DNA from 2 places in the Streptomyces sp. NPDC054757 genome. Region 1 is predicted to be linked to the other one. Evidence: predicted binding sites of a transcription regulator. Region 1 holds the regulator's gene; the other holds the start of a gene.
What was found. The regulator HrcA, encoded in region 1, represses chaperone genes, less so after heat shock. The targets are predictions, from matches to a motif close to TTNGCACTCNGNNNNNCNGAGTGCNAA.

Region 1 (4,954 bases):
GACGGCGACCTCGCCGCGGTCGCCCTTGGGCAGCGCTTGTACGACGGTGATCCGCGGGACCGGTGACGCGTCCTCGGTGCAGGCGTCCACCCGGAGCTCCAGCCGGTCCTTGCCCTCGGCCGCCAGGACCACGCACTGCGCCCAGCGGCCCGCGCCGTCGGTCAGTACGACGTCCTCGCCCGCCCGCAGCCGCTTCACGGAGACCGCGTGCCGGCCCTCGGGGCCGTCCAGGAGGAAGGTGGCGCCGGATGCCGTACCCGGTCCTGGGACCGTCTCGACGACGAAGACCGGGGCGGTCATGACGCGTCGCCCCCGGCCAACACCGCGCGGGCGGCTGCCAGTTCGGAGATCAGCACCTCGACCAGCTGTCCCGCGGGCAGTTCCCGGGCGAGGCGGTGGCCCTGCCCGGCCCAGAGCGCCATGCCCTGGGCGTCGCCCACCCCGGCGGCGGCCTTGCGCAGTCCGGCGGTGAGGTAGTGCACCTGGGGGTAGGCGGCGGGGGCGTACGGGCCGTGCTCGCGCATGAAGCGGTTGACGAGGCCGCGCGCTGGGCGCCCGCTGAACGCGCGGGTGAGATCCGTGCGGACGAAGAGCGGATTGGTCATGGCCTGCTTGTGCAGCCTGTTCGCCCCGGACTCGGGGCACACCAGGAAGGCCGTACCGAGCTGGGCCGCGTCCGCGCCCGCCGCGAGCACCGCGGCGATCTGGGCGCCGCGCATCAGCCCGCCGGCCGCCACGACCGGCAGCTGCACGGTCTCCCTGACCTGCGTGATGAGCGACAGCACCCCGATGCCCGTGCCGTCGTTCTGCGGGTCGTCGCGGTGGGTGCCCTGGTGGCCGCCCGCCTCGATGCCCTGCACACAGACCGCGTCGGCACCGCACCACTGGGCGGTCTGCGCCTCCTCGGGAGTGGTGACGGTGACGATGGTGAAGGTGCCGGCCCGGTCGAAGGCGTCGAGCACGTCACGGGAGGGGCAGCCGAAGGTGAAGGAGACGGCCGGGACCGGGTTGTCGAGCAGTACGGCCAGCTTGGCCTCGTACCCGTCGTCCGTGCTGCCGTGGACATCGCCGAGGGGCGTCTCGTACCAGGTGGACTCACCGGCGAGCTGGTGGCTGTAGACCTCGACGGCGGCCGGGTCGGGGTTGCTCTCGGACTGCGGCATGAAGAGGTTCACGCCGAAGGGCAGCGAGGTCAGCCCGCGCAGCTGTTTGATCTCCTCGTACATGCCGTCCGCGGTCTTGTACCCGGCGGCGAGGAACCCGAGACCGCCGGCCTCGGAGACGGCTGCGGCGAGCTGCGGGCCTGAAGCACCGCCCGCCATGGGGGCCTGCACGATCGGATATCGGCAGAGATCGGCGAGTACGGAGGACATGACCGCATCGTGCCACGTCCTCCGCACCGCACCGAATCGGTGGCGGCCCGAAGACGACCGCCGGGGCGTCGGCCCCCGGGTGCCCGGGCCCCCGGCAGAAGAACAACCGCGGGCTACCTCCCGTTGAACGCGTCCTTCAACCGGGAGAACAACCCCTGCTGCCCCGGCCGACCGCATCCCCCGGGGGACGACCCCCGGACCCCCGGCAGAAGAACAACCCCCGCCTACCGCCCGTTGAACGCGTCCTTCAGCCGGGAGAACAGCCCCTGCTGCCCCGGCTGGAACTGGCCGGTCGGGCGTTCCTCGCCGCGCATCTTGGCGAAGTCCCGCAGCAGCCGCTCCTGTTCGGCGTCCATCTTCGTCGGGGTGAGCACCTCGACATGCACGATCAGGTCGCCACGGCCACCGCCGCGCAGATGCGTGATGCCGCGCTGGTGCATCGGGATCGACTGGCCGGACTGCGTGCCCGGCCGGATGTCGACCTCCTCCAGCGCGTCCAGCGTCTCCAGCGGCACCTTCGTGCCCAGCGCCGCCGCCGTCATCGGGACCGTCACCGTGCAGTGCAGATCGTCGCCGCGCCGCTGGAAGACCGCGTGCGGCAGCTCGTGGATCTCGACGTACAGATCACCGGCGGGGCCGCCGCCGGGGCCGACCTCGCCCTCGCCCGCGAGCTGGATCCGGGTGCCGTTGTCGACACCGGCCGGGATCTTCACCGTCAGGGTGCGGCGGGAGCGGATGCGCCCGTCGCCCGCGCACTCGGGGCACGGGGTCGGCACGACCGTACCGAAGCCCTGGCACTGCGGGCAGGGCCGCGATGTCATGACCTGACCCAGGAAGGACCGGGTGACCTGTGAGACCTCGCCACGGCCGCGGCACATGTCGCAGGTCTGGGCCGAGGTGCCGGGGGCGGCGCCCTCGCCGCTGCAGGTCGTGCAGACCACAGCGGTGTCGACCTGGATGTCCTTCGTGGTGCCGAAGGCCGACTCGTTGAGGTCGATCTCCAGCCGGATCATCGCGTCCTGGCCGCGCCGCGTACGCGACCTCGGCCCGCGCTGGGACGACGTACCGAAGAACGCGTCCATGATGTCCGAGAAGTTGCCGAAGCCGCCCTGGCCGAAGCCGCCGGCTCCGCCGCCGCCCGCCTGCGAGAGCGGGTCGCCCCCGAGGTCGTAGACCTGCTTCTTCTGCGGGTCCGACAGCACCTCGTAGGCGGCGTTGATCTCCTTGAAGCGTTCCTGCGTCTTGGGATCGGGATTGACGTCCGGGTGGAGCTCGCGCGCCAATCGCCGGAATGCCTTCTTGATCTCGTCCTGGGAAGCGTCGCGGCGCACGCCGAGAACGGCGTAATAGTCCGTGGCCACTTACGACTCCGCCAGGATCTGTCCGACGTAACGTGCCACTGCGCGTACCGCTCCCATCGTTCCGGGGTAGTCCATGCGGGTCGGTCCGACCACGCCGAGTTTGGCGACTGCCTCGTCGCCCGAACCGTAGCCGACGGCGACGACCGATGTGGACGTCAGGCCCTCGTGGGCATTCTCATGCCCGATGCGTACGGTCATGCCCGAGTCCTCACCGAGCAGCTTGAGCAGCACGACCTGCTCCTCAAGCGCTTCCAGCACCGGCCTGATGGTCAGTGGGAAGTCATGTCCGAATCGCGTCAGATTGGCGGTTCCGCCGATCATCAGCCGTTCCTCGGTCTCCTCGACCAGCGTTTCGAGCAAGGTCGCGAGCACCGTGGAAACCGTACCCCGGTCCTCCTGTTCGAAGGACTCGGGCAGGTCCTGCACCAATTGTGGGACGTCCGCGAAGCGCCGCCCCACCACCCTGCTGTTGAGCCGGGCGCGGAGGTCCGCGAGAGAAGTCTCACCGAACGGCGCCGGGCAGTCGATCATGCGCTGTTCGACCCGTCCGGTGTCCGTGATCAGTACGAGCATCAGCCGGGCCGGGGCCAGCGCGAGCAGTTCCACGTGCCGCACCGTGGAACGGGTCAGCGACGGGTACTGCACCACGGCGACCTGCCGGGTGAGCTGGGCCAGCAGCCGTACGGTCCTGGCCACCACGTCGTCGAGGTCGACGGCGCCGTCCATGAAGTTCTGGATGGCGCGCCGCTCGGGCGACGAGAGGGGCTTGACCCCCGCGAGCCGGTCGACGAACAGCCGGTACCCCTTGTCCGTGGGGATGCGGCCCGCGCTCGTGTGCGGCTGGGCGATGAATCCCTCGTCCTCCAGGGCCGCCATGTCATTGCGGACGGTGGCCGGTGAGACACCGAGCCGGTGCCGCTCGGTGAGCGCCTTGGAACCGACCGGCTCCTCGGTGCCCACATAGTCCTGGACGATGGCGCGCAACACTTCGAGTCTGCGTTCGCTGAGCACCCGCGCACACCTCCAGCTGTCGATCCGGACCTTCCTGGCACTCGGAATGTTCGAGTGCCAGCAGCGTCCCAGTGTACGGCGGAGGGGTTCACCGCTGGCAAGGGCGGCCTGTCGCGCGGTCGCGCCGGTCTCCGCCGGGCGGGGATAACGTCGGGGTATGGACGCCACTGACCCCTCTTGGACAATCTCCTCCTGGGAAAACTCCGGCTGGGAGCATCTGGCGCCCGGCGTGGGCCGGTGCCGGCTCCCGCGCTGGGACGCCACGGCCGGGCTGGTGGCGGGCCGCTACGGCGCGCTGCTCTTCGACACGGGCGCGACCCTGCGCGAGGGCCGGGAGGTCCGGCTGCGCGCGGAGGCGGCGCTGGGCCGCCGGGTGACCCATGTCGCGCTGAGCCATCCGCACTTCGACCATGTGCTGGGCACGGCCGCGTTCGCAGGCGTCCAGGTGTACGGGGCGGTGGGGACGGAGGCGCTGCTCACCCGGGGCTCGCGCGGCGCCGACGCACTGCGCGAGGACGCGGTACGGCACGGGGTCCCGGCGGCCGAGGCCGCCGAGGCGGTGGCGCATCTGGTCGCCCCGCACCATCCCGTCTCCGGGGAGCTGACCCTCGACCTGGGCGGCCGGAGGGTCACCCTGGTGAACTGCGGCCCCGGCCACACCGGCCACGACCTGGCGCTGCTCGTCCCGGGCGGGAGCGGAGGGCCGGGCCACGGCGAGTCGGGTGGGTACGGCGGGCCGGGTGGGCACGGCGGACCGGGCGGGAGGCCCGAGGGGGCGCCGGGCGGCCGTACCGTCGTCTTCTGCGGTGATCTGGTCGAGGAGTCGGGCGAGCCTCAGGCGGGCCCGGACGCGATGCCGGGGCGCTGGCCCGCCGCGCTGGACCGGCTGCTGGCGCTGGGCGGCGAGGACGCCCTGTACGTACCGGGGCACGGGGCCGTGGTCGACGCCGCGTTCGTCCGTGCTCAGCGGCGGATGCTGGCAGCGCGCCCCGGGGTGTCGTAGCGTCTGCGGAATGCGCAGCTACAGCCCCGACTTCACGCCGCCGTGGAAGAAGCAGACACCCGCCCGCGAGGTCGCGGCCGAGCCGGATCTGGTGGTCGAGGAGATCGCCACCGGTTTCTGCGGTGCGGTGATCAGGTGCGAGAAGACGGCCGAGGGTCCGACGGTCACCCTGGAGGACCGCTTCGGCAAGCACCGGGTGTTCCCGA
Region 2 (4,954 bases), on a different contig from region 1:
AGCCGGGCCTGGGCCGGGCCTGGGCCGGGCCTGAGCCGGGCCTGAGCCGGGCCTGGGCCGGGCCTGGGCCGGGCCTGAGCCGGGCCTGAGCCGGGCCTGGGCCGGGCCTGAGCCGGGCCTGGGCCGGTCCGGGCCCCCGGATCCCGGGCCCGGACCCTGACCACGAGCCGTAGTCCAAGGCCTGCTCCCCGTACCCCTACCCCTACCCCTACCCCAAGGCCCCTGCTGCCCAGCCCCCGTACCGCCTGAGACCCGTCCCGTAACACCGCGAGGCCCGGCGCCCCTTCATTTCGAAGGGGCGCCGGGCCTCAGACGTGCGTCAGGTCAGCCTCAGTGCGAGTGGCCGTGACCGTGGGCCGCCTCGGGCTCCTCCTCCACCGGCTTCTCGACGACCAGGGTCTCGGTCGTGAGCAGCAGCGAAGCGATGGACGCGGCGTTCTCCAGCGCGGAGCGGGTGACCTTGACCGGGTCGATGACGCCGGCCTTCACCAGGTCGCCGTACTCACCGGTCGCGGCATTGAAGCCGTTGCCCTTGTCGAGCTCGGCGACCTTCGAGGTGATGACGTAGCCCTCAAGGCCGGCGTTCTCGGCGATCCAGCGCAGCGGCTCGACAGCGGCGCGGCGGACGACCGCGACACCGGTCGCCTCGTCACCGGACTTGCCCAGGTTGCCTTCGAGCACCTTGACCGCGTGCACCAGAGCGGAGCCACCACCGGAGACGATGCCCTCCTCGACCGCGGCGCGGGTCGCGGAGATGGCGTCCTCCAGACGGTGCTTCTTCTCCTTGAGCTCCACCTCGGTGGCGGCACCGACACGGATCACGCACACGCCGCCAGCCAGCTTCGCGAGGCGCTCCTGGAGCTTCTCGCGGTCCCAGTCGGAGTCCGTGGACTCGATCTCGGCCTTGATCTGGTTGACGCGGCCCTGGACCTCGTCAGCCTTGCCACCGCCGTCGACGATGGTGGTGTCGTCCTTGGTGATGGTCACGCGGCGGGCGGTGCCCAGCACGTCGAGACCGGCCTGGTCGAGCTTGAGGCCGACCTCCTCGGCGATGACCGTGGCACCGGTGAGGGTGGCCATGTCGCCGAGCATCGCCTTGCGGCGGTCGCCGAAGCCGGGGGCCTTGACCGCGACCGCGTTGAAGGTGCCGCGGATCTTGTTCACGACCAGAGTCGACAGGGCCTCGCCCTCGACGTCCTCGGCGATGATCAGCAGCGGCTTGGAGCTGCCCGCCTGGATGACCTTCTCAAGGAGCGGCAGCAGGTCCTGGATCGAACCGATCTTGCCCTGGTGGATCAGGATGTACGGGTCGTCGAGGACGGCCTCCATGCGCTCCTGGTCGGTCACCATGTACGGCGAGAGGTAGCCCTTGTCGAAGGCCATGCCCTCGGTGAAGTCCAGGTCCAGGCCGAAGGTGTTCGACTCCTCGACGGTGATGACACCGTCCTTGCCGACCTTGTCCATGGCCTCGGCGATGAGCTCACCGACCTGCTTGTCCTGAGCGGAGAGACCGGCGACAGCGGCGATGTCGGACTTGTCATCGATCGGGCGGGCGGTCGCGAGGAGTTCCTCGGACACAGCCTTGACCGCGGCGTCGATGCCCTTCTTCAGGGAGGCGGGCGAAGCGCCGGCGGCGACGTTGCGCAGACCCTCGCGGACCAGCGCCTGGGCCAGCACGGTGGCGGTGGTGGTGCCGTCACCCGCGATGTCGTTGGTCTTGGTCGCCACCTCCTTCACCAGCTGCGCACCGAGGTTCTCGTACGGGTCGTCGAGCTCGACCTCACGGGCGATCGTGACACCGTCGTTGGTGATGGTGGGAGCGCCGAACTTCTTGTCGATGACGACGTTGCGGCCCTTGGGGCCGATCGTCACCTTGACCGTGTCGGCAAGCTTGTTGACGCCGCGCTCAAGGGCGCGACGGGCGTCCTCGTCGAACTTCAGGATCTTCGCCATGGAGCTGATTCAGTCCTCTCAAAACGAACTGCGCCCCCGGGTGCCCGTCACTCGTTGTGCGAACACAGCAGATGCGGGGCCAGGGGCGCAGATCAAGAAATACGTCGGTGAATTACTTCTCGACGATCGCGAGAACGTCGCGAGCCGAGAGGACGAGGTACTCCTCGCCGTTGTACTTCACCTCGGTCCCGCCGTACTTGCTGTACAGCACGACATCGCCGGCCTTGACGTCGAGCGGAAGACGCTCGCCGTTCTCGAAGCGGCCCGGACCCACGGCCAGGACGACGCCCTCCTGGGGCTTCTCCTTGGCGGTGTCCGGAATGACCAGGCCGGAGGCCGTGGTCTGCTCGGCGTCGAGCGGCTGGACCACAATGCGGTCCTCGAGCGGCTTAATGGCAACCTTGGAGCTGGTTGTCGACACGATCCGGTCTCCCCCTTCGGAGATCTCACGGGGTGAACTGTCTGAGTGGCGACCGGATGGATCCGTCGTCGCGGGTGCCGGACCGGCCCGTCGCCAGATTTGGCACTCTCCCGTGGGGAGTGCCAGAACTGAGACTAGGACGGCAGTTAGCACTCGGTCAAGCGGAGTGCCAATGAGCCCCGGCCATGTCTGCTGCGGCTTCCTCCTCCCGGCCCCGGCCGGGGGCGTCGTGTGCCGTGTGGTGTGCGCCGTGCGCCGTGTACCACTCAAGGCCTCACCGGACGTACGGCTGCGCCCGCCCGCACCACGCCGGGCACCGCCCCCACCGCATCCGGCCCCCATATCCGGCACCATCCGCACTACCCGAAGCCACCCGGATCACCCACACGAACCACATGAACCGCATCACCCACAATGGACGGGTGACCGACCTCGACGCCTTCACCACGCTGTTCACCGATGAGGGCGCCGCCCTGCTCGCCTCGCTACGGGAGTACGACCCTTCCCAGGAGTTGGCCGTCGCCACCCGGCTGCGCCGCACGTACCCCACCGAGCTGGTCTCCACGGCCCTCGCCCAGGCGCGCCTGCGGCAGCGGGCCGTCCCGAAATTCGGCGCCGACGACGCGCACCGGATGTTCTTCACGCCCAACGGCGTGGAACAGTCCACACGTAAATCCGTCGCCGAGTACCGCGCCCGCCGCTTCGCCGGCCTGGGCGTACGCAACGTCGCCGACCTGTGCTGCGGTATCGGCGGGGACGCGTTGGCGTTCGCCCGCGCCGGGATCTCCGTACTGGCGGTCGACCGTGATCCGCTGACGGCCGAAGTCGTACGGGCCAACGCCGCCGTCCTCGGGCTGAGCAGCCTGATCGAGGTGCGGTGCACAGATGTGTCACAGGTCGTCACAGATCCGTACGAAGCGGTCTTCGTCGACCCTGCACGGCGTGGCGGGCGGGGCCGGATCTTCAACCCCGAGGCGTACTCACCGCCGCTGTCCTGGGCCACGGGTGCAGTGACCGACCGAATCGCCTCCGGTCCGTCGCACGGGACAGCGGGCGCTATCAAGATCGCTCCCGGCATCCCGCACGAGATGGTCCCCAGTGGCGCCGAAGCGGAGTGGATCTCCGACAGCGGTGACGTCAAGGAAGCGGTCCTCTGGTTCGGCACGGAACCGGGGCTGCGCCGCGCCACCCTGCTTCCGTCAGGAGCCACCCTCACAGACCGCGGACTCCCCGACCCCGAAGTACGGACGCCGGGCCGGTATCTGTACGAACCGGACGGCGCCGTCATCCGCGCCCATCTCGTCGCCGAGGTGGCCGAGGAGCTCGGCGGCGGGCTCATCGACGAGACCATCGCCTACATCACGGCGGACGAACTGCGCCCGACGCCGTACGCGACGGCCTACGAGATCACGGATGAACTCCCCTTCGGCCTGAAAAGGCTGAAAGCCCTGTTGCGAGAGCGGGAAGTCGGGAACCTCACGGTCAAGAAGCGCGGCTCGGCAGTCGAACCGGAGGAGGTACGCCGCCGGGTCAAGCCCCAGGGACCCAACGCGGCCACCGTGATCCTCACCCGGGTCGCGGGCGCGCCGATGATGCTGATCGGGCAGCCTGCCGGTTCCTGACGGGGCGACAGGGCCTGTCGGAGCGACAGGGCCTGACGCTGCTCCCTGTGTCCCTTCGGCTCTCTCCACCGGGGGTGGGCCTCGTCAAGCCGGGTCTCATCAGCCAGGGCCCCGTCAAGCAGGGCCGGCGTTGCCGGTCGGCGGCCGGTCGTGGCAGGCCGGTCAGGCCAGGTCGGTCAGGCCAGGTCGGTCAGATCTTCCGCGTACACCTGGGACAACGGCTGCGGACCCACGTACTGCTGACAGTTGCAAACCCCTGGCTCGAAGCTCAGCGGCTTCTTGTTCTCATCCCAGGACATCGGTACTTCGACGGTCTCATGGCACTTTCCCTGCCGGTCGTGCTTGGCGAGGTGGTGTGTGCAGCCGCAGACCGGCTCGGGCGGTTTGTTCGCCGCCTCGATCTCCCTGCGCTCCCGCTCAGCTGTCTCCAGCCGCTCCATCCGGCGCTCATGGCGAGTGCGCAGCGCGGTGCGGCCCGTATCCGCGACCCAGCCGAAGCCGCCGACCATGAAGAATATGAACACCCACCAGAACCAGCTCACTTGCGGCCCTTCCCCCCGGCCCGTGCGTTCCATCCTTCAAGGTTACGCGTACAGGCACCAAGCGCCGAAGAGCCGGTCGGCAATCCGGATCCGAATTGCCCCGGCGGGCAACCTGGGCGTGCTGGGGGCGGGTGTGCTGGAACGGGGGTGGTGGGGTCAGGGGTGGTGGGGTCGGGGGTAGTGGGGTCGGGGGTAGTGGGGTCGGCTTGCTGAAGTCGGGCGGGCCGGGCGATCGGCCACTGTCTGCCTGTCCCCCGTACGGCCCGTGTGCCAGGCGGTATCCGACGGGTCGTCAGAGGATGAAAATATGACGCCTCGTAAGCCATCGCGCCTGTCGGCGCGTTTGTCGCTCCGCTCGTCCCTCCCCGCACGATTCCACGCGCCCGGCCCCGCGCCGCTCTCCCCGCCCGGCCCCG

Region 2: the regulator HrcA is predicted to act here: its motif matches at 2,521-2,547, upstream of groES (co-chaperone GroES).

Annotation. Positions count from the first base shown of each region.
Region 1 is NZ_JBSHBW010000027.1:5,560-10,513, forward strand. It holds gene ACWGKJ_RS27020 (16S rRNA (uracil(1498)-N(3))-methyltransferase) at 1-300, opposite strand, end outside; gene ACWGKJ_RS27025 (nitronate monooxygenase) at 297-1,373, opposite strand; gene dnaJ (molecular chaperone DnaJ) at 1,598-2,734, opposite strand; gene hrcA (heat-inducible transcriptional repressor HrcA) at 2,735-3,745, opposite strand; gene ACWGKJ_RS27040 (MBL fold metallo-hydrolase) at 3,903-4,748, shown strand; gene ACWGKJ_RS27045 (DUF3097 domain-containing protein) at 4,759-4,954, shown strand, end outside.
Region 2 is NZ_JBSHBW010000001.1:372,196-377,149, forward strand. It holds gene groL (chaperonin GroEL) at 331-1,953, opposite strand; gene groES (co-chaperone GroES) at 2,066-2,374, opposite strand; gene ACWGKJ_RS01630 (THUMP-like domain-containing protein) at 2,770-3,996, shown strand; gene ACWGKJ_RS01635 (hypothetical protein) at 4,173-4,538, opposite strand.